Regions from separate parts of the Micromonospora sp. NBRC 107095 genome, predicted to be linked through region 1. Evidence: riboswitches for the same ligand, from Rfam matches in the RefSeq annotation. Region 1 holds a riboswitch; each other region holds the start of a gene.
The links. Region 1 has a riboswitch for cyclic di-AMP ahead of QSK15_RS03280 (coiled-coil domain-containing protein). Riboswitches for the same ligand answer to the same signal wherever they lie in the genome.
Positions count from the first base shown of each region.

Region 1 (5,146 bases):
CGCGTTGAGCGCCACCACGATGGTGGACGCCGACATCAGCACCGCGGCCACCGCCGGGCTCAACGTCACGCCGGCCCCGGCCAGCACCCCGGCGGCCAGCGGCAGCGCCACCACGTTGTAGCCGGCCGCCCAGGCCAGGTTCTGTCGCATCTTCCGGTACGACGCGCGGGACAGCCGGACCACCGCCCCCACCCCGCGCGGGTCCGAGGACGCCAGCACCACCCCGGCGGACTCGATCGCCACATCGGTGCCCGCGCCGATGGCGATGCCCACGTCCGCTCGGGCCAACGCCGGCGCGTCGTTCACCCCGTCGCCCACCATCGCCACCAGCAACCCCCGCCGCTGCAGCTCGGCCACCCGATCGTCCTTCTCCGCCGGCAGCACCTCGGCGAAGACCTCGTCGACGCCGGGTCGGAACCCGAGGTCGGCGGCGACCGCCTCGGCCACCGGCCGCGCGTCACCGGTGATCATGGCGATGGTGCGGACACCCTCGGCCCGCAACTCGTCGACGGCGCGCCGGGCCTCCGGACGCACCTCGTCGGTCAACGCGAACGCGCCGAGCACGGCGTCCGGCAACCGCACCAGGTGCAGCACCGCGGCACCCCGCGCCGACCACCGCCCGGTCGCCACCTCCAGCTCCGCCGGCAGCGACAGGTCCAGCTCCCGCAGCAGCGTCGGCCCGCCCACCGCGTACCGCGTACCGTCGATGGTCGCCTGCACCCCTCGGCCCGGCAGCGACCGGAATTCGGCGGCCCGGGCCGGGCCGGTCGACCCGGCCGCCGCCACTATCGCCCGGGCCAACGGATGTTCGCTCTCCGATTCGACGCCGGCCGCGATCCGCAACACCTCGTCCCGCTCGACGCCCGGCACCGTCACCAGGTCGGTCATCCCGTGTTCGCCCCGGGTCAGGGTGCCGGTCTTGTCGAAGAGCACCGCGCCGACGGTCCGCATCCGTTCCAACGCCAGTCGGTCCTTGACCAGGATCCCGGACCGCGCGGCGAGCGCGGTGGAGAGCGCGACGACCAGGGGGATGGCGAGACCCAGCGCGTGCGGGCAGGCGATCACCAGGACGGTGACCGCACGGACCACCGCCTCGTCCGGCTGACCGAGCGCGGTCCAGACCAGCACGGTCAGCACGGCGGTGCCCGTGGCCAGGTAGAACAGCGCGGCGGCGAACCGGTCGGCCAGCAGCTGGGCGCGCCCACCCGAGCCCTGCGCCTGCGCCACCATCCGCTGGATGCCGGCGAGGGCCGTCTGCTCACCCACCGCCTCGACGCGTACCCGGATCGCCGAGTCGGTGGCGACGGTACCGGCCACCACCCGGTCGCCCGTCGATCGGGCGACCGGTCGCGACTCGCCGGTGATCATCGACTCGTCCAGCTCGGCGTCGCCCTCGACGACCCGACCGTCCGCCGGCACCCGACCTCCCGGCCGGACCAGCACCACGTCGCCGATCCGCAGACCGGTCACCGGCACCGCCTCGACCCGCCCGTCCGCCGTCACCCGTTCGGCCTCGTCCGGCAGCAGCGCGGCCAACGCCGCCAGCGCCCCCCGGGCCTGCCCGATGGCCTTTATCTCCTGCCAGTGCCCGAGCAGCATGATGGTGACCAGCGCGGCCAACTCCCACCAGAAGTCCAGGTCGAAGGCGCCGACGCTGGTCGCCAGGGACGCGGTGTAGGCGACGGTGATCGCCATCGCGACCAGCAGCATCATCCCCGGCGCCCGGTCCCGCACCTCCCGGACCGCGCCGACCAGGAACGGCCAACCGCCCCACCAGAACACCACCGAGCCGAGCACCGGGCCCACCCAGGACCGGCCGGGGACGTCGTCCAAGGCCAGGCCCAGCTGGTCCGACACGAGATGACTCGTCAGCACCACCGGGACGGTCAACACCAGGCAGACCCAGAACCGGCGGCGGAACATCGCCGGATCGTGCCCGGCGTGCTTGTCGTGCCCGGAATGCCCGGCGGGCCCGGCGGGCCTGTCGTGTGGCAACGGTCCGGCGTGTTGCCGATGGTCGGGGTCGGACGGCGACAGAGCGGGCATGACTCCAACATGCCGGTCCGAGGGCCGCCACGCGAGCGATTCGGCCGCCGACACTCCACCACGACCTGCGGCCCCGCCACCGGCTGGCTAGCATCTCCCACGATGCCCCTCCGGATACCGCCGCACAGTCGGGCACTGACGCCGCCACGATGTGACGTCGGCTCCGGCCGGCCGGGCCGAGCACTGACCGTCCGTGATCAAGCGGTCGTCAGGCAGCGATTCGTCCCGCCGACCGCCGCGTTTCCCCCGAAACGGTGAACCGCCCGGCTCGCTGACCCGTACCCCGCACCGGATCGTTGGGAGTCTCGCCTTGGGTTCCGACCACACCCGCCCGGCTCCGTCCGCCCCACCGAGGGTGCGACGGATCCTCATCGTGACGGTGGTACCCCTCTTCGTCGCCACAGTGCTCGCCGCGGTGCTGCTCTGGCCGCGCGGCGGGTCACCGCAGACCGACGGCGGCGCGGACGTGCCGCGCTACAGCGGCACGGTCACCCGGGTGGTGAACGAGCCGTGCCCGCCGGTGCCGTCGGTCCCCGAGGGCACCCCGAGGGTCGGCGACGGACGGTGCGGCACCGTCGACGTCCGGGTGGACGACGGGCCGACCGCCGGCCAGCAGGTACAGACGCCGGTGCCGGACGGACCCGGCGCACCGCGGGTCGAGGTGGGCGACGAGGTCATCCTGGTCGAGTTGACCGATCCCACCGATCCCACCACCAGCAACTGGAACATCGCCGAGCACCAACGCGGCACCCCGATGATCTGGCTGGCGGTGGTCTTCGCGGCCGCGATCGTCGCGTTCGGTCGGTGGCGGGGTCTGGCCGCGCTCGCCGGACTGGCCGCCAGCTTCGCCATCCTGCTCACCTTCGTGCTGCCGGGTATCGGTGCCGGCAGGTCACCCCTGCTGGTGGCGGTGGTCGGCGCGGCCCTGATCATGTTCGTGGTGCTCTATCTGACGCACGGGGTCACCGCACAGACCTCGGTCGCCGTACTCGGCACCCTGGGCAGCCTGGTGCTGACCGGCGTACTCGCCACCATCGCCACGGCCGCCACCCACCTCACCGGGTTCGGCAGCGAAGACGCCACCACCCTGTCGATGTTCCAGGGCAACGTGGACCTGCACGGACTGCTGCTCGCCGGGATCATCATCGGATCGCTCGGGGTGCTCGACGACGTGACGGTCACCCAGGCGGCCACCGTCACCGAACTGGCCAACGCCAACCCCGGCCTGACCCGGTTGCAGCTGTACCGGGCGGCCACCCGGGTCGGCCGCGCGCACATCGCCTCCACTGTCAACACCATCGTGCTGGCGTACGCGGGCGCGTCGCTGCCCCTGCTGCTCCTGCTCACCGCCGACGCGCGACCGATCGGGCAGATCCTCACCAGTGAGTTCCTCGCCCAGGAGATCGTCCGCAGCGCGGTCGCCACCCTCGGTCTGATCGCCGCCGTGCCGCTGACCACCGGGCTGGCCGCGGTGGTGACCGCCGCCGGGCGTACCGACGCCGTGCCGCCGGCCGACGCTCCCGCCGCGCGCCCCCAGCCGGACCGCAGCGAGGCACTCGCCGCCCTCAGCTCACCGCGAACGGCCGGCTCCAACGAGCCGGACCGGCAGCGGGCCGCACCCCCACCCGGGGCCACCGACCGGTGGCCGGAGTCGAACAGGAGCACGGATACGGCATGGTGACACTCCTCAGCGTGACCAGATCGGGCAACCACCCTGAGAACCACGTCACTGGTCACTCAACGCTATGGCGAAATGACGCTTTTGGTCGGCATCCAGGCGTAGCTCAGCCGGTCGACTCTCGGGTAACCTCGCTGCCGGTCACCGATGAAGGCGCGAAGCGGCGCCTGCGGTGCCACCGCCCAATCGCCAACCGGCGAGCCGGGGACCCAGGTACGTGGGGTGAATCCGCGTCAGCGGTAGGGGCCGCTTCCGCCCCGAACCCGTCAGCTAACCCGGTCGGCGGTCGACGGAAGGGAACATTGTGACGGCACCCCTACGCCGCTGGTTGACACCCGTGGTGGCCGTGATCGCCGCACTGACCGTGTTCGCCGGGCCACTCCCGGCGCACGCCGCCCCGACGAACCCCACACCGTCCGGGCACGAGGAGGACGGCGAGCCCAAGCTGCTCAACGACGTCATCGAGCAGGCCAACCGCGACTACTCCGCCGCCAAGTCCAAGCTGGACAAATCCAAGAAGCGGCAGAGCGAGTTGGCCGCGGAGGTCGACCGGGCCAACGCCGACCTGGCAGCGCTGGCCCCGCAGGTCGGGCAGATCGCCGCCCAGGCCTACCGGACCGGCCGGATCGGCGCGATCGCGATGCTGCTGGAGAGCGACGCCCCCGACTCGTTCGTCCAGCGCGCCGCGGTGCTCGACGAGATGAACATGGTCAACGAGAAGAAGCTCTCCGCGGTCAACGAGGCGAAGGCCCGCGCCGAGCAGGCCAAGCTGGCCCTCGACACCGAGGTCCGCGAGCAGCAGAAGCAGACCGCCCTGATGGCGAAGCGGAAGAGCGAGGCCAACAAGGCGCTCGCCCTCGTCGGCGGAAAGGGCTTCACCGGCGGCCTGGTGGACGCCACCTCCAAGGTCGCCAAGATCGGCCCGGGTCGCACCGCCGACGGTGACTGGAAGCCCCAGTCGTGCAGCGAAGACGACCCCACCACGTCCGGCTGCGTCACGCCGCGCACGCTGCACGCGTACAAGGAGGTCAAGGCGGCCGGTTTCAACCGGTTCGTCGGCTGCTACCGCCCCGGCGGGCCGTGGGAGCACCCGAAGGGCCGCGCCTGCGACTGGTCGCTGCAGAAGAGCGGCTTCTCGCCGTGGCACAACAACGACACCCGGATGTACGGCAACAACGTCGCCGCGTTCCTCATCCGTAACGCCGACCGGCTCGGCATCTACTACGTGATCTGGAACCGGCAGATCTGGTTCCCGGCCACCGGCTGGAGTTCGTACAGCGGGCCGTCGAACCACACCGACCACGTGCACATGTCGCTGCTCTGACCCGTACGACCCCGTTCGAGGGCCGTTCCGCGTGACGCGGAGCGGCCCTCGTCGCGTCACACGGTGGCAGGGGCAGCCGGGTCGGCCGGGGCGTCCAG
Region 1 is NZ_BSTU01000001.1:682,254-687,399, reverse strand. It holds gene QSK15_RS03290 (heavy metal translocating P-type ATPase) at 1-2,046, opposite strand, end outside; gene QSK15_RS03285 (YibE/F family protein) at 2,357-3,727, shown strand; cyclic di-AMP (ydaO/yuaA leader) riboswitch at 3,894-4,024, shown strand; gene QSK15_RS03280 (coiled-coil domain-containing protein) at 4,029-5,048, shown strand; gene QSK15_RS03275 (carbonic anhydrase) at 5,105-5,146, opposite strand, start outside.

Region 2 (5,146 bases), 1.7 Mb from region 1:
CCCGCCGGTCCGGTCGCTGGAGTTCTGGTTGGGCGCGGTGGCGGCCGAGTTGATGCGCCGAGGGCTCTGGCGCGGTCCGGGTCTGGCCGTGGCCAGTGCGATCTTCGTGGTCACCTGGGTGGCGGCCGCGCAGTGGATCCGCGCCGAGTTGTGGACCACGTTGCTCGCCGTCGCGTACCTGTTGGTGATCACCGCTGCCGCTGACGCGGACGTGCGGGGTCGGCGCTCGCCGTGGCGGTCCCGGCCGTTGATCTGGCTCGGTGAGGTCTCGTTCGCCTTCTACCTGGTGCACGTGCTGGTGATGACGAGCGTGCTGCGGTGGAGCGGGGACTGGGGGACCGGCTTCGCGGGCTGGCGTGGGCCCGCCGTGGTGCTCGGCTTCCTGGTGGCGAACCTGATCCTCGCCGGGCTGCTGCACCGCTTCGTCGAGACCCCGATGATGCGCCGGCTCGCACCGCGCCGTCCGGCCCGGTCCGCGCCCGTCCCCCGGCAACGCGCGGCCGGTGCCGCCGGTGACGGCGACGCACCAGCCCCCGAGAGCGGAGCCGCCGACGAGGTCGGTCAGGCCAACGGTCGATCACCGTACGCCGACCTGCGCTGACAGCGTCCACCCTGGTCACACGGGTCGGCGCGGCGCGATCCGACACGCCCGTGGTCGGTGCGCCCGGCTCGGCGTGACGGTAGCGTGGGGACGTGCTTCCGGTCGCGTTCACCTGTCCGCTGTGGTGGGTGGCGCGCTGGGCGACGCGGGTGCTGACCAGCCTCGCCGTCGTCGCGGCCCTGGCGCTCGGCGCAGGCCCGGCCACGGCCGCCGCGTCGACGCCCAGCCCGGTGCCAACGTCGAGCGTGGTGTCGGCCTCCGCCGCCGTCGGGCCGCTGGCGGCCTCCTGTCGGCACGTCGGGGCGCACGCTGCGGCGTGCCCGGCAGCGGCGATCCCACAGGACGCCGTCGAGGAGGCTGCTCCCGCCTGGGCTGTCGACTCGCCCGGGGCGCTCCCCGAGGAGCCGGGCGTCATCGCGACCGGCGTGCTTCCGGTCCGCGCGGCGGAGTCCGACCGGCTGCCCCTGGTCGACAGTGCGAGCGGTCGGGCCTGCCGGGCCCCACCCCGGCACTGAGCCACCGGGACGATCGTCCCGCCGCCGCGCCTGTCGCCCCACCCGCTTCCCACCCGCCGACCGGTGGCCCTCCGTGGCCCGCCGGCCGGTGCGGCCCCATCGCACTGCTCTCTTCCTGAGGTGCCGACCATGGAGACCGTCGTCTTCTACCAGTTCGTGACCGAGGTGCCGCGGGCCGCCGCCATCTGGTCGACCCTGGTCCTGCTGACCCTGGGCCTGCTCACCGTGCTGGCCGCCCGTCCCGAACGGGACCGGCCCGCTGACCCGCTCCCGGCCGCGCCCACCGTTCGGGAGGTGGCCGCCGCCGAGGCCGCCGACCTGCGCCGCTACGCCGAGGAGGTGGCCGTCGCCGCGGCCGGCGCGGCGACGACAGCCAAGCGGCGACGCGCCGCCTGGCTGAGCGCCCAGGAGCAGATGGAGCGGGCCTGGACCGGGTACGACGCGGCGGACACCGCCGCGCGTCGCTTCGCGGGCGCCGGGGCGCTGCCCACCCCACGGACCCCGCACACCCCCGCCGAGTACGCGGCCCGGGAGCGCTATCTGCACCGGGCGGCGATGGCGGCGTACTGGCGGGGTGACCTGAGCATGGCGCAGCTCGGTGACGTGTTCGGGCACCGGCACGGCTGGGATCCCCGACGCCACCCGGTCGAGCAGGAGGTGCTGATCAGCCGGGTGGTCCGGGATGCGCGGCTGGCCGACTACCAGGTGGCCGCCGACCGTGAGCGGGCCGCCTGGCGTGACGCGGAGTTGGCCGCCGAGTCGGCTCGTACCCTCGCCGAGGAGGCGTACGCGGCGGCGGCCCGGCTGCGCCCCGACCCGGCGCCCGCCCGCCGGACGGTGGCCCGGGCGTTGCGTCCGGCCGTCGTGGCACGGTGGCGCCCGCTCCGGGCGGGTTGAGCCCGATCTGTGATGTGAGGCCGGTCACGCAATTGTGAAATCGGACGCCGGGCGCGAGCCGCGCCATTGTTCCCGCGATTATGGTGGCGTTCTTCGTCGCCTGTCCGGTTGTCGCCCGCAGGCGCGCCCGTAACCGGTTGTCCCATCGAGTCACATCATCGGCAATACGCGCAGAAATTGCCGCGCCAATTGAGGTTTGCGCAGGTGAACCTCGCTTGGCAGGGCGTGTGGGCGGCCAGTAGTGTCGTCCCGTCCGGTGCGGTAACCGATCGCAAGACGCGACGCCGCACCGACCCGCTTAATCGTGATCAACGAACCGGGGACCCATCAGTAAGTCCGGGGTGAATCCGCGAGCCACGGCCCGCGGTAGGGCGATCTTCCCGCCCGAATCCGTCAGCTAACCCGGTAGGCGGTGTCGGAAGGAGTCCCATCCTCGTGCAGCACCTTTCCACCCCTCGGTTGTTCCCTCGCCTCCACGGCGCGGCGGTGCACCCGCTCATTCGTCCAGTGACGGTGAGCTGACCCCCCGGGTCATCGCCTTCCCCGCCCGGCCACGCCGGGCGTTCCCCTGAGCGGTTCACCATCCGCGGACCACGGTCCGCGCGCTGGCGCCTGCCCGGATACCGGTCCGGCCCCGGTGTGCCGCTCTCCCCCCGATCCGTGGAGGACCCCGTGAAGCACACCCTGCAGCGTCAGCTCCGCCGCCTCGTCACCGAGCGCCCGTACCAGATCGTTGCCGCCTCCGCCGCGGCCCTCGCCATCGCCACCACCGGCGGCGCCCTGCTCACCACCGCCGACGACGCCCCGGCCGACCAGCGCACCGCGACCACCGTCGCCGAGATGCGCAGCGACGTCGCCGCCTCCCGTGGCGACGCTCGGGACGCGTCCCCCTCGGCCAGCGTCGCACCGACCACCGCCGCGCCGACCACCAGCGCCGCGTCCCCCGCCGCGAAGGCAAAGATCAACCCCGACCTGACCCGGAAGCCGACGCCGCCGAAGCCGCCCGCGACCAAGGTGCTCGACTACGACTACGAGGCGCAGAACACCTACTACAACTGCGGTCCGGCGGCCACTCGCAACGCGCTCAGCGCCGCCGGCATCGACCGCACCCAGGAGGAGCTCGGCGCCGAGCTGGGCACCACCGAGATGGGCACCAACTCGGCCGAGGACACCACCCGGGTGCTCAACGCCGAGGTGAAGGGCTCCCCGTACCGGACCCGGATGTTCCCCAGCGCGCCCAGCCCGGCGCAGATGGACCGGCTCCAGGCCGACGTGGTGAAGGCCATCACCGACGGCCGGGGCGTGGTCGCCAACGTCGTCGGGGACGCCACCGACACCGACGGCGGCTGGCACTCCTACGGCGGCGGGCACTACATCGCCGTCGTGGGCTACAAGGACAACGGTCGCACCGTGCGGATCGCCGACTCGGCGAACCCAGCCGACCCGTCGTACTGGATCACCACCATCGACCTGGCCAACTGGATCACCAGCCGGGGCTACTCCGCCTGACCCGGGCACGCTGACCGTCGCGGGCGTCGTCCCCCACAAGGGGCCGGCGCCCGCGGCGTCTTCGACTGTGCGGTCAGTAGGTGATGAAGCCGTACAACGCCTTGTGGTTCGACTTCGTCCCGACCACGGTGTGGTCGACGGCGGACGACTGCACACTGCCCCTGACGAACAAGTAGTCGATCTTGCTGGAACCGTTGGTGGCCGCCGACCCGTACCCGGTCATGCCGTAGCCGCTGAGCGTGCCGGGGGCGATGCCGGTGCGGTTCGCGTCGATGCCCACCACGCGGATCGTCGACGCGTTCAGCAGCGTGGTCGCGTCCGCACCGAGGTGGATGCCGCTGTTGGCGATGCCCCGGTCGCCGTCGCCGGCGCAGGCGTTCTGCCGATTCTCCTGCGGCAGGTGCATCGTCGCGGCGAACACACTGGTGCCGGTCGCCTTGATGGTGAAGCGCGCCGCGATCGCGCTGGTCCGCTTCCACTTGTAGTAGTCGGTGCTGTCCGGGTCGCTGTTCGGCGGCTTGTACAGCGTGCACCCGGCGCCGTTCGCGTACGCCGTGCCCGGCTTGAGCCAACCCGCGCTCCAGTACTTCGAGATGTCGCCACTGGCCAGGTTGAGCGTGCGCTTGTTCCAGATGATGCCGTTGGTCTGCTTTTTCTTGAGGTCCCCGAGCGACTGCGAGCTGCACTTGTGCGTGCTGCCCCACGGCTCCGGGTCGTCCCACGCCACGATCGCCCCGTAGCTGCCCGCCGGGTAGCCGAACTTCGCCGACAGTTGGTCGGCGTACGCCTCGGCCTGGCCGGTGCCACGCACCTGCTGCACGATCAGGATGTCGGGCGCCACCACGCCGCTGGTGCCCGTGCGACCGACGTCGTCGACCAGGATCGAGGTCAGGTGGTCCGGTCCGGAGATCCGGGTGCAGCTCCCGTCGGAGTTGTTCACCACCAGGTTCTCGATGTTGTTGTTGTAGACCCGCAGCACCCGATCGGCCGCCGCGATCGTTGCGACGTTCGGTGCGGCCACGTCCGATGGCGTCGCGGACGCCCAGTGCGGTACGCCGAGCGTGACGGCTGCCAGTGCCGCGACCAGCGCCGACCCGTACATCCTGTACACAGTGGCTCCCCTCGGGACGGAATCGACAGATGGCTCTGTCCGTCCGGCCCGGAACTCTACAATGGATCATGGTTTCGTGGGGGCGGCGTGGATGACGGCTCTCGTACCAGGCCGTGAACCGTGGGAGACTGCGGCCGTGGTGGATGAATCGGGTGGTCAAGCCGGTCGCGGGCGGGTCCTGCTGCTCCTGCACGGGATGGGCACGACCGGGGACGTCTGGTTGCCGTGGGCGCCGCTGCTGGAGCAGCGCTGGGCGGGGCGGTGGCTGGCACCGGACCTCGCCGGCCACGGCTGGGCGGCACCGCTTCAGTCGTACACCTTCGCGGGGTTCGCCGACCAGATAGCGCGCGGCCTGGCACCCGGCGACCGGCTCGTCGTGCTCGGGCACTCGCTGGGCGGGGTGGTCGGCCTCGCGCTGGCCGCCCGCGCCGCCGGGACGCCGGTGGACGCCGTGGTCGGACTGGGCATCAAGGCCGTCTGGTCACCCGACGAGCTGACCCGCGCCGCCGACCT
Region 2 is NZ_BSTU01000001.1:2,383,277-2,388,422, forward strand. It holds gene QSK15_RS11090 (acyltransferase family protein) at 1-601, shown strand, start outside; gene QSK15_RS11095 (hypothetical protein) at 694-1,116, shown strand; gene QSK15_RS11100 (hypothetical protein) at 1,246-2,013, shown strand; cyclic di-AMP (ydaO/yuaA leader) riboswitch at 2,299-2,440, shown strand; gene QSK15_RS11105 (C39 family peptidase) at 2,674-3,522, shown strand; gene QSK15_RS11110 (hypothetical protein) at 3,596-4,633, opposite strand; gene QSK15_RS11115 (alpha/beta fold hydrolase) at 4,770-5,146, shown strand, end outside.
Region 2: linked by a shared signal. The riboswitch ahead of QSK15_RS11105 (C39 family peptidase) and the one ahead of QSK15_RS03280 (coiled-coil domain-containing protein) in region 1 are both predicted to bind cyclic di-AMP.

Region 3 (5,146 bases), 450 kb from region 1:
AGCCCGTGCACCCAGGTACCCCCGCCGGCCGCAGGTGTCCGCATACCGCACGACCCGGATCAGCCCGGGTTGATCGACTCGATTTCCTGAGAGTCGGGGCGTCCGAAGCGCCGGGACACCGCCGCTTCACGGAAGCCGAGTCGATCTTCCGGCCTTTGTCAGGCGGCCGTGCACTGGACGTCACGGCTGAGGCGGGTCGGGCGCGTCGGCGGGACGGCCAGTGGGGTGGCCACCGCCGACGGGGCGTTTGGGTCGAGCCAGACCCGCACGGCCGGCCGACCCGGCGCGAGGCCGGGAACGCCCGCGATGTGCTGCTCACGGCGGGTGAGCATCGCCACGTCGATGGTGAACTCGAAGAGCCGCCAGTCGACCTGCGGCTCGGCGCGGGCGCTCTGCGCCAGCTGCGCCACCCGGACCGGATCGGTCACCGGACGGGCCCGCCCCGCCACGTACGCCTCGTCGTCGCTCTCCTCCGCCGGGAACGAGTGCAGCGCGTAGCGGCCGTCCCGTTCGAGGTCACGACGCTTGGGCGAATCGATGATGAAGCAGAACAGCCCCTCGGCGGTGATGACCGGGGAGACCGGATGGACGCGGGGCCCGCCGTCGGCACGGACCGTGGCCAGATAGCCGAAGCCCGGCCCGTACTGCTGGAGGAGAACGCGGATCCCGTCGGCGAGTCGGGGCTCGTCGGCGGCGAATTCGGACCAGGAAGCCATGTGGGCATTCTATCGAACAAATGTACGAGCAGCGACCTCGACGCGCTGGTCACCGGCACCGAATTCGCCCGGCATACAAGACGCTATGGTGGTCCGATGCTGCTCTCCGACCGTGACCTGGTCTCCGAGATCAAGGCCGGCACGCTGGGCCTGGAGCCGTTCGAGCCCACCCTGGTCCAACCGTCCAGCATCGACGTCCGACTCGACCGGCTGTTCCGGGTCTTCAACAACCACCTCTACACCCACATCGATCCCGCCATGCAGCAGGACGACCTGACCTCGGCGGTCGAGGTCCCCGACGGCGAGCCGTTCGTGCTGCACCCCGGGGAGTTCGTGCTCGCCTCGACGCTGGAGGTCATCTCGCTGGGTGACCAGCTCGCCGGCCGACTGGAGGGCAAGAGCTCGCTGGGCCGGCTCGGGCTGCTCACGCACTCCACCGCCGGCTTCATCGACCCGGGCTTCTCCGGTCACGTGACGCTGGAACTCTCGAACGTGGCGAACCTGCCGATCACCCTGTGGCCCGGCATGAAGATCGGGCAGCTCTGCATCTTCCGGCTCTCCTCGCCGGCCGAGCACCCGTACGGCTCGGCGGTCTACGGCTCGCGCTACCAGGGCCAGCGGGGGCCGACGCCCAGCCGCGCCTGGCAGCACTGGCGCACCTGGCCCACCCGCTGAACCACGACGACGAGGGCCCGCCGCGACGGATCGCGGCGGGCCCTGTCGTCATCCGGGGTCAGCCCGGGCGGCCGTAGCTGTGGATCGGGCCGTCGTCGACCTTCTTCATCTTGACCGGCTGACCGGCCTGCGAGGCGTGCACCACCCAGCCGCCGCCGACGTACATACCGACGTGGTGGATGTCGCTGTAGTAGAAAACCAGGTCGCCGGGGCGCAGGTCGCCCCTGCTGACGTTCTTCGTGACGCGGCTCTGCGCGGCGGCGTTGTGCGGCAGCGACACGCCGGCCTTCGCCCAGGCGGCCAGCATCAGCCCGGAGCAGTCGTACGAGTTCGGACCCTCCGCACCCCAGACGTAGGGCTTGCCGATCTGGGCACAGGCGAACTTGACGGCGGTGCCTGCGGCGCCGCCGGGGTAGCTGCCCGGGCAGGGCGCGGGGCGCAGTGGGCCACCGCCGCCGTTGCCGTACACCTTGAGGCGCAGCTTCTGCAGGCGGTCGATCTCTTCGTTGATCTGCTTCTTCTTCGCCGCCAGCTGAGCTTCGGTGCGGGTCAGCTGGGCCACCATCTCGTCCAGCGGCGCCTTCTGCGCGGCCAGCTGGTCGCGCAGGTCGGCGACCTCGCGTACGTCCTTCTGCTGGTTGTGCGCGAAGCGGTCGAGCATCTCGAGCTGGCCGACCACCTCGCTGGGCGACCGGCTGCCCAGCACCGCGTTGACGGTCAAGACGTTCTCACCCTTGTAGGCGCGCGCGGCCAGGGCGCCGACCTTGTCCATCGCGGCGTCGACCTGGCGCTCCAGCGGGGCGATCCGGGCGGCCAGCGCGTCGGCCTGCTTGCGCTTCGCGGCGAGGTCGATGCGGGTGGCGTTGTGCCGTTCGATGATCGGTTCGAGCTTGTTCCAGTCGGCGTCGATCTGGCGCTCGATCTCGGCGACCGACGGGTCGGCGTGCGCCGCCGTGGCACTGCCGGTCAGCACGACGGCGATGCCGGCCAGGGCGGCGAGTGCGGTGGTGAAGCGGGACCAGCGTGGGCGCGGCACGATCGACGCCGGGCCGGCTGATGCCGACCGCTCGGACGACGGCCGCGGGGCATGGAGTGCCACCGGGGTTCCGTACTCCTTCTTCCTGACCGCCTACCGGGTTAGCTGACGGGTTCGGGCGGGAAGTCGGCGCCCTACCGCAGTGGCTGCGGATTCACCCCGAGGGACCTGGGTCCCCGGTTCGCTCGGAAACGACTCGGCGGTGTCGGTCCGTTACCGCCCGGGCTGGGCGGAGCTGCTGTCGGCCCGACGAATGACCAGAGTAGAGACGCTTGTTACCGATCCGCAACCCGCACGGCCGTGACACTCCGTACCGATTGGACGAGGTCACCGACCGTGCGTGAAGAATTCTTTCCCCAGGCTTCGATAGATGGAAAGGTATTGACCTGACCTCCCGGACGGCGCGATGGTGACCTCACCTCACTCCGCGAGAATCTAGGGGGTTCGATGCACCATCCAACCCTGTCGACCGGCTGGCGGGCACTGCTCGCCGCCGCCGTGGTCGCCGCCGCGACCACGGTGCCACTCTCCGCCGGCCCGGCCGCCGCCGCGCCCACCACCGACCGTCAGCAGCAGTACGCCGCCGCGGCCACCGAGTACGGGGTGCCGACAGTCGTGCTGCTCGGCGTCTCCTACCTGGAGTCCCGCTGGGACACCAACGCCGGCACACCGAGCACCAGTGGCGGCTACGGCCCGATGCACCTGACCGACGCCCGGCACGTGGCCGCCCTACCCGGGCGCGGTCACCACGACACCGGTGCCGAGGACCCGCGCGGCGACGACTCCCGGCCCGCCCGGGTGCCCGCGCCCCGACCGGTCGAGGCCCCCGCGCCGTCCACCGCAGCGTTGCAGACCGTGGACGCCGCCGCCACGCTGACCGGAGTCGCCCCCGAGGCACTGCGCACCGACGCGGGCCTCAACATCCGGGGTGGGGCGGCGCTGCTGAGCGCGTACCAACGGGAGCTGGACGCGCCGGTCGGTGCCGACACCGACCCGGCCGCCTGGTACGGCGCGGTGGCCCGCTACTCGGGCGCGGACAGCGCCGACGCCGCCGCGGCCTTCGCCGACGAGGTCTTCACCACCATCGGTGCGGGCCAGTCCCGGGTGACCGACGACGGCCAGCGGATCACCCTGCCGGCCCGCGCGGTGCGGCCCGAGCGTTCCTGGCTGGACCGGCTGGGCCTGCGCCAGCTGGCCCGCCCAGACGGGGTGGAGTGCCCCCGCACCATCTCCTGCGAGTGGATCCCGGCACCCTACGAGGCGTTCGGCGACGGGGACTACGGCAACCACGACCTCTCCGACCGGCCCGCCCGACAGAAGATCGAATACATCGTCATCCACGACACCGAGGCGAGTTGGGCGACGACCCTGCAACTCGTCCAGGATCCGACCTACGTCAGCTGGCACTACTCGCTGCGCTCGGTGGACGGGCACATCGCCCAGCATGTGAAGACCAAGGACGTCGGGTGGCACGCCGGCAACTGGTACGTCAACGCGAAGTCGATCGGGCTGGAACACGAGGGCTTCGCGGCGCAGGGGACCTGGTACACCGAGGCGATGTACCGGACCTCGGCGAAGCTGGTCCGGCACCTGGCGCTGCGGCTGGGCATCCCGCTGGACCGGCAACACATCATCGGCCACGACAACGTGCCCGGCACCGTCGCCTCCACCGTGCGGGGAATGCACTGGGATCCGGGACCGTACTGGGACTGGACGCACTACTTCGACCTGCTGCACGCACCCCGACTGGACACCGGCACCCCGGCCACCGGTCTGGTCCGCATCGACCCCGACTACGCCACCAACCAGCCGGCGTTCACCGGTTGCGTCACCGCCGGCGTGCCGTGCGTACCGCGTGGCTCCTCGGCGGTGGTGCTCCGGAGCGCACCGTCCGCGGACGCGCCGCTGGTCAACGACGTCGCGCTCCGCCCGGACGGCACCCCGAACACGATGGCCGTGTCCGACCACGGGGCGCGGGCATCCGCCGGGCAGACGTACGCGCTGGCCGGCAGGCAGGGTGACTGGACGGCGATCTGGTACCTCGGGCAGCGGGCCTGGTTCCACAACCCGCCGTCCGCGCCGACCGCCAGCTGGACCGTCGGCGTCGTGGCCACCCCGAAACCCGGACGGGCCACCATCCCGGTGTACGGACGGGCGTACCCGGAGCAGGCGGCGTACCCGGAGGGGGTGCCCTACCAGACGATCTCGCCGTTGCAGTACACCCTGGCCGCCGGACAGCGGTACGCCGTCGGCGCGGTGCTGGCCGGCGAGTACTACCGGGCCAGCACGTTCGACGGCTCCTCGCCCGGTGACTGGACGGTGATCCGCGGCAAGAACCGCTACGCGCAGATCCAGTTCGGCCACCGGATCATGTACGTCGACCTCGCCGACGTGCAGCTGTTGCCGTCCCCGGTGGGCGCGCCCCGCTGACAACCACGACGGCCCCCGGTCGGTGACCGGGGGCCGTCGTGTCGCGTCAGGTGGATCAGCCGGGTCTGCGGAACCCGGCGATGGGCATGGTGGTGATGCTGGACACCTGCACCGGTTTGCCGGCGCGGGGCGCGTGCACCATCTGGTTGTTGCCCAGATACAGCCCGACATGACTCAGGCCGGAGAAGAAGAACACCAGGTCACCGGGGCGGGCGTCGGCCCGCGCGATGGCCTTGCCCTCGTTCCACTGGTCACCGGTGTGGTGGGTGAGGTAGATCCCCGCCGCCTT
Region 3 is NZ_BSTU01000001.1:230,101-235,246, reverse strand. It holds gene QSK15_RS01140 (pyridoxamine 5'-phosphate oxidase family protein) at 159-716, opposite strand; gene dcd (dCTP deaminase) at 813-1,391, shown strand; gene QSK15_RS01130 (C40 family peptidase) at 1,450-2,490, opposite strand; cyclic di-AMP (ydaO/yuaA leader) riboswitch at 2,504-2,639, opposite strand; gene QSK15_RS01125 (N-acetylmuramoyl-L-alanine amidase) at 2,875-4,857, shown strand; gene QSK15_RS01120 (C40 family peptidase) at 4,913-5,146, opposite strand, start outside.
Region 3: linked by a shared signal. The riboswitch ahead of QSK15_RS01130 (C40 family peptidase) and the one ahead of QSK15_RS03280 (coiled-coil domain-containing protein) in region 1 are both predicted to bind cyclic di-AMP.

Region 4 (5,146 bases), on a different contig from region 1:
CCCGGATCGAGGACGACCTGCTGGACCCGACCGCCGCCCCGGAGGGGATGACGGTGGTCGGTGACGGCGCGTTGCTGGCCACCCTGTCCAAGGCCACCGGTCGGGGCATGCGCGACATCGTGGCGACCATCCAGCGGGAGCAGGACGAGGCGATCCGCTCGCCCGGCTCCGGGGTGACGATCGTCGCGGGCGGCCCCGGCACCGGCAAGACCGCTGTCGCCCTGCACCGGGCCGCGTTCCTGCTGTACTCCGACCGCAGTCGCTACGCGGGCGGCGGCATCCTGGTGGTCGGCCCGTCGTCGGTCTTCGTCGAGTACATCGGCTCCGTGCTGCCCTCGCTCGGTGAGGACACCGCGACCCTGCACTCCTTGGGCACCCTCTTTCCGGGGATGACCGCCACCCGCACCGATCCGCCCGAGGTGGCGGCGGTGAAGGGCTCGCTGCGGATGCGCCGGGTGCTGGAGCGCGCGGCCCGCGACGCGGTGCCGGGCGGCCCGGGTGAGTTGCGGCTGCTCTACCGCGGCACGCTGCTGCGGCTGGACCGGGCCACCCTGGACCGCATCCGCGACCGCGCGCTGCACCGTGGCGCACGGCGCAACGAGGTGCGCCGGGCCGGTTTCGACGGGGTGTTCGCCGCGTTGTGGGCGCAGGCCCGTGAGCTGAGCAGCGGTCGGCTGCCGGAGCAGCCGGCCTTCGAGGCGGAGATCGCCGAGCGGCCGGAGTTCCGCGAGTTCCTCAAGGCGTGGTGGCCCCGGCTGCACCCCCGGCACGTGCTCGGCTGGCTGGCGCAGCCGGACCGGCTGCGCCGGTACGCCGGGGGGATCCTCTCCTCGGCGGAGATCCGACTGCTCACCGCCGCGTACCGGAACCTGGACTCGGCCGGGCTGACCATCGCCGACGTGGCGTTGCTGGACGAGTTGGACGCGCTGCTCGGTAAGCCCGCGCAGCCGGCCAAGGCGCGACGCGATCCGTTCCAGCTCGCCGGTGGTGTCCGCGAGCTGAGCACCCTCGGTGAACGGCAGCGGGCCGCTCGCGCGGCGGCCCGGGAGCGGCCGGAGGACTACCGGGACTACGCGCACGTGGTGGTGGACGAGGCGCAGGACGTCTCGCCGATGCAGTGGCGGATGATCGGTCGACGTGGCCGGCTGGCCTCCTGGACGGTGGTGGGCGACCCTGCGCAGACCGCGTGGACCGGCGACCCGGAGGAGCTGACCCGGGCCCGGGACCAGGCGCTGGGCCGGCGCAAGCGGCACGAGTTCACGCTCACCACCAACTACCGCAACTCGTCGGAGATCTTCGCGGTGGCGGCGGCGGAGATCCGCCGGCTCTACCCCGACCTGCCGCTGCCGACCGCAGTCCGCTCCACCGGGGTCGAACCGGTCGAGCTGGTGGTGCCGGCCGCCGGGTTGGAGACCGCGACCGTGGAGGCCGCTACCGGACTGCTGGCCCAGGTGGAGGGTACGGTCGGGGTGATCACGCCGGTCCCCCGCCGCGACGAGGTCGCCGGTTGGCTCGGCGCACTCGGCGCGCCCAGGTTGCAGGTGGTGACCAGCCTGGAGGCCAAGGGCATGGAGTACGACGGGGTGGTGCTGGTCGCCCCGAGCGAGATCCGGGCGGACCCGGGCGCCGGCGTACGCACCCTGTACGTGGCGCTCTCCCGGGCCACGCAGCGGCTCACCACCATCGACCCGACCGGCTGACCTGCGCGGACCGCCGCCAGCGCGAGGCATCGCCCGTACACTTGCACACATAGCGATGTGAGCATACATTTGACCGGGTCCCGGCCGGCGGCGGAAGGTGAATCTCGTGGGCGCAGGTCATGACCACCACCATGGGTCCGTCGCCAATGCCGCACACCAGCACCGGGGTCGACTCTGGGCGGCGTTCGGGCTGCTCGCCACCCTGATGGTGGTCGAGGCGGTGACCGCCCTGCACACCGGCTCACTCGCCCTGCTCTCCGACGCCGGGCACATGTTCACCGACGTGCTCGGCATCGGGATGGCGCTCGCCGCGATCACGGCGACTCGGCGGGCCACCAACGACCCGCAGCGCACCTTCGGGCTCTACCGGCTCGAGGTGCTCGCCGCGCTGGCCAACGCCGTCCTGCTCTCCGGCGTGGCGATCTACGTGGTGATCGAGGCGATCCGCCGGTTCGGCGACCCGCACCAGGTCGTCGCCGGTCCGATGCTCGCGGTGGCCGTACTCGGTCTGCTCGCGAACACCGCCGCCTTCGCCCTGCTGCGCGCCGGAGCGCGGGAGAGCATCAACCTCCAGGGCGCCTACCTGGAGGTGCTCGGTGACCTGCTCGGCTCGGTCGGCGTCATCGGGGCGGCGCTGCTCATCACCGTCACCGACTGGTGGTGGGCGGACCCCCTGGTCGCGGTCGCCATCGGCGTGTTCATCCTGCCGCGCACCTGGCGGCTGGCCCGCGCCGCCATCCGCATCCTGGTGCAGGCCGCCCCGGAGCACCTCCAGGTGACCGCCGTGCACGACCGGCTGGCCGCGGTGCCCGGCGTCGTCGAGGTGCACGACCTGCACGTCTGGACGCTCACCTCGGGCATGGAGGTGGCCTCCGCACACCTGACCATGGCACCCGGGGCGGAGGTCGGCGCGGTGCTCACCGCGGCGCGTACGGCCCTGCACGACGACTTCCGCATCGAACACGCGACGTTGCAGATCGAGCCGGGCGCCGCCTCCGGCGTGTGCGGCTCCATCGAGTGGTGACAGGTCTTTTCGGAGCGTTGCTTCACTTTTAGGGTAATTTTCCGTGGTGACGTACGCACCGTCCGTCACATTGGCTGCAAGGGCCCCACCGGCACCGGTAGGCTCGGTCCCGGCCTCCACCAGGCGGCGCCTCCCGGCGCCGGTGGCGGTCGCCGCCTAATCGCCCAACCGGGCGAACCGGGGAACCATGTTCCTGGGGTGCATCCGCGTCAGCGGTAGGGATCTTCCGTCCCGAACCCGTCAGCTAACCCGGTCGGCGGCTGACGGAAGGACATGCGCAGTGGCACCAGCACGACCACCCGCCGCCCGACTGGCGGCCCTGATCGTCGCGATGTTCGCCCTCGGCGTCGCGCTTCCGGCCGGCACCGCCTCGGCCGCTCCCCCGACCGGCCTGCGGGCCGCCGCACCCGACTCGGACGAGGAGGGCGGCACCCCGGCGTTGCGCGCCCAACTCGACGCGGCCAGCAAGGGCTACCTGGACGCCAAGCGCGCCCTGGACACCTCGGTACAACGGCAGAAGCAACTCACCACCCAGCTGAAGACCATCGAGGTCGAGATCGAGCAGCGCAACGGCAAGGTCGGCGAGATCGCCGAGGTGGCGTACCGGACCGGACGACTCGGCGCGATGTCGGCGCTGCTCAACAGCAGCACCCCGGAAGGCTTCATGGACCGGGCAGCCGCCCTGGACGCGGTGGCCGCCAACGAGGACCGGGTGCTCCGCGACCTGCTGAAGAGCAAGGACCAGGCCACCCGCACCCGCGTCGCGCTGGACGGCGAGATCACCGAACAGCGCAAGCAGGTCGCCGTGATGGCCAAGCGCAAGGAACAGGCCGAACGGGCCCTGACCGTGGCCACCACACCCAAGACGCAGAGCGCCACCGACACCGGCTCCAACCGGGGCACCTCCACCGCCAACGCGACGGCCGCACCGCGCAACTCCGACGGCTCCTGGCCCGCCGAGTCGTGCAGCGTCAACGACCCGACGCCGGCCAGCGGCTGCATCACCCCGCGCACCCTGCACGCGCTCAACCAGGCCAAGGCCGCGGGCTTCACCCGGTACGTCTCGTGCCACCGCCCCAGCGGCTCCGGTGAACACCCGAAGGGCCGGGCCTGCGACTTCGCCGCACAGAAGGGCGGCTTCGGCGGGGATGCCACCGGCGGCGACAAGACCTACGGCAACAACCTGGCCGCGTACTTCATCCGCAACGCCGACCGGCTCGCCGTGCTCTACGTGATCTGGTACCGGCAGATCTGGCTGCCCAGCAGCGGGTGGAAGTCGTACAGCGGGGCGGGCGGCGACCCGTCCAGCGACCACACCAACCACGTACACCTGTCGGTCTACTGACCCACGCCACGTGATGCCTGTGAGTCATGGTGATGACTCACAGGCATCACGTGCGTCCGGGGCCGGCTACGTCGCCGGGCGTACCCCTGGTGTCGTCGCTCGGCGGACGACCCGGCCGGGGCCGGCGGGCAGCATCGCGGTATGCCTCGGATCCGACCCACCGCCCGCAAGGCGCTGCTCACCCTGCACCTCGTCACCTCGCTCGGCTGGCTCGGCACCGACCTGGTGCTGCTCACCCTCGGCATCGCCGTGCAGCGGGGCGCCGACCCGGCGGTGGTCTACCCGGTCACGGCCCTGATCGGCACGGTGCTGTTCGCGCCGCTGAGCGTCCTGGTCTGGCTGATCGGAGTGGCCAGTTCACTGCTCACCCCGTGGGGCCTCCTGCGGCACCGCTGGGTGCTGGTCAAGCTCGTGCTCACCACGGTGATGGTCGGGCTGGTGCTGCTCCTGCTCACCCCGAACCTGCGCCACGCCGGAGCGGTCGGCGCCGCCCTGCCCGCCCGGGACCGCGCCGACCTGGTCATCGCGCCGGCCGTGTCGACCAGCTTGATGATCATCGCGACGGTGCTCTCCACCTACAAGCCGTGGGGCCGCCGGCGCACCGCCGCAGCCACCCTCGCCGGCCGTGGCCGCGCCACCGCACGTCCCTGAGGACCCCGGTCGTGCCAGCGGGGCGAGGCTGTGGGTCAGGACGGGGGTGGTGGGGGGTCGCCGGTGCTGTCGAGGGCCGCGCCCAGCCGGGTGGCGAGGGCGAGGTGGGCGGCTCGGGCCTGGCGGAACGCGTACCGGAACAGCGGCGTCGGCGCCGTCAGGGTGATCTCCACGTCGATGCGGACCAGACCGTCGGGCTCGGCGCGCAGCCGGGTGTGGTTGCGCACCGTGGTGGCTGGCCACTGCCGGGCCACCATGACGATCTCGTCGGTCTCGCTGATCAGCACGTCCGCGTGGTATGTGGTCCGGAAGCGCAGCGGGCCGGCCACCAACCGGTCGTTGATCGTGTAGCTGGCCCGCGCTCCGGGCCGGGGCGGCACCCGGCGGACCCGGACGATCAGCGGATGCAGCTCGCCCTGCCGGGTC
Region 4 is NZ_BSTU01000003.1:425,525-430,670, forward strand. It holds gene QSK15_RS18760 (HelD family protein) at 1-1,700, shown strand, start outside; gene QSK15_RS18765 (cation diffusion facilitator family transporter) at 1,807-2,724, shown strand; cyclic di-AMP (ydaO/yuaA leader) riboswitch at 2,868-2,999, shown strand; gene QSK15_RS18770 (coiled-coil domain-containing protein) at 3,005-4,069, shown strand; gene QSK15_RS18775 (hypothetical protein) at 4,211-4,720, shown strand; gene QSK15_RS18780 (SRPBCC family protein) at 4,756-5,146, opposite strand, start outside.
Region 4: linked by a shared signal. The riboswitch ahead of QSK15_RS18770 (coiled-coil domain-containing protein) and the one ahead of QSK15_RS03280 (coiled-coil domain-containing protein) in region 1 are both predicted to bind cyclic di-AMP.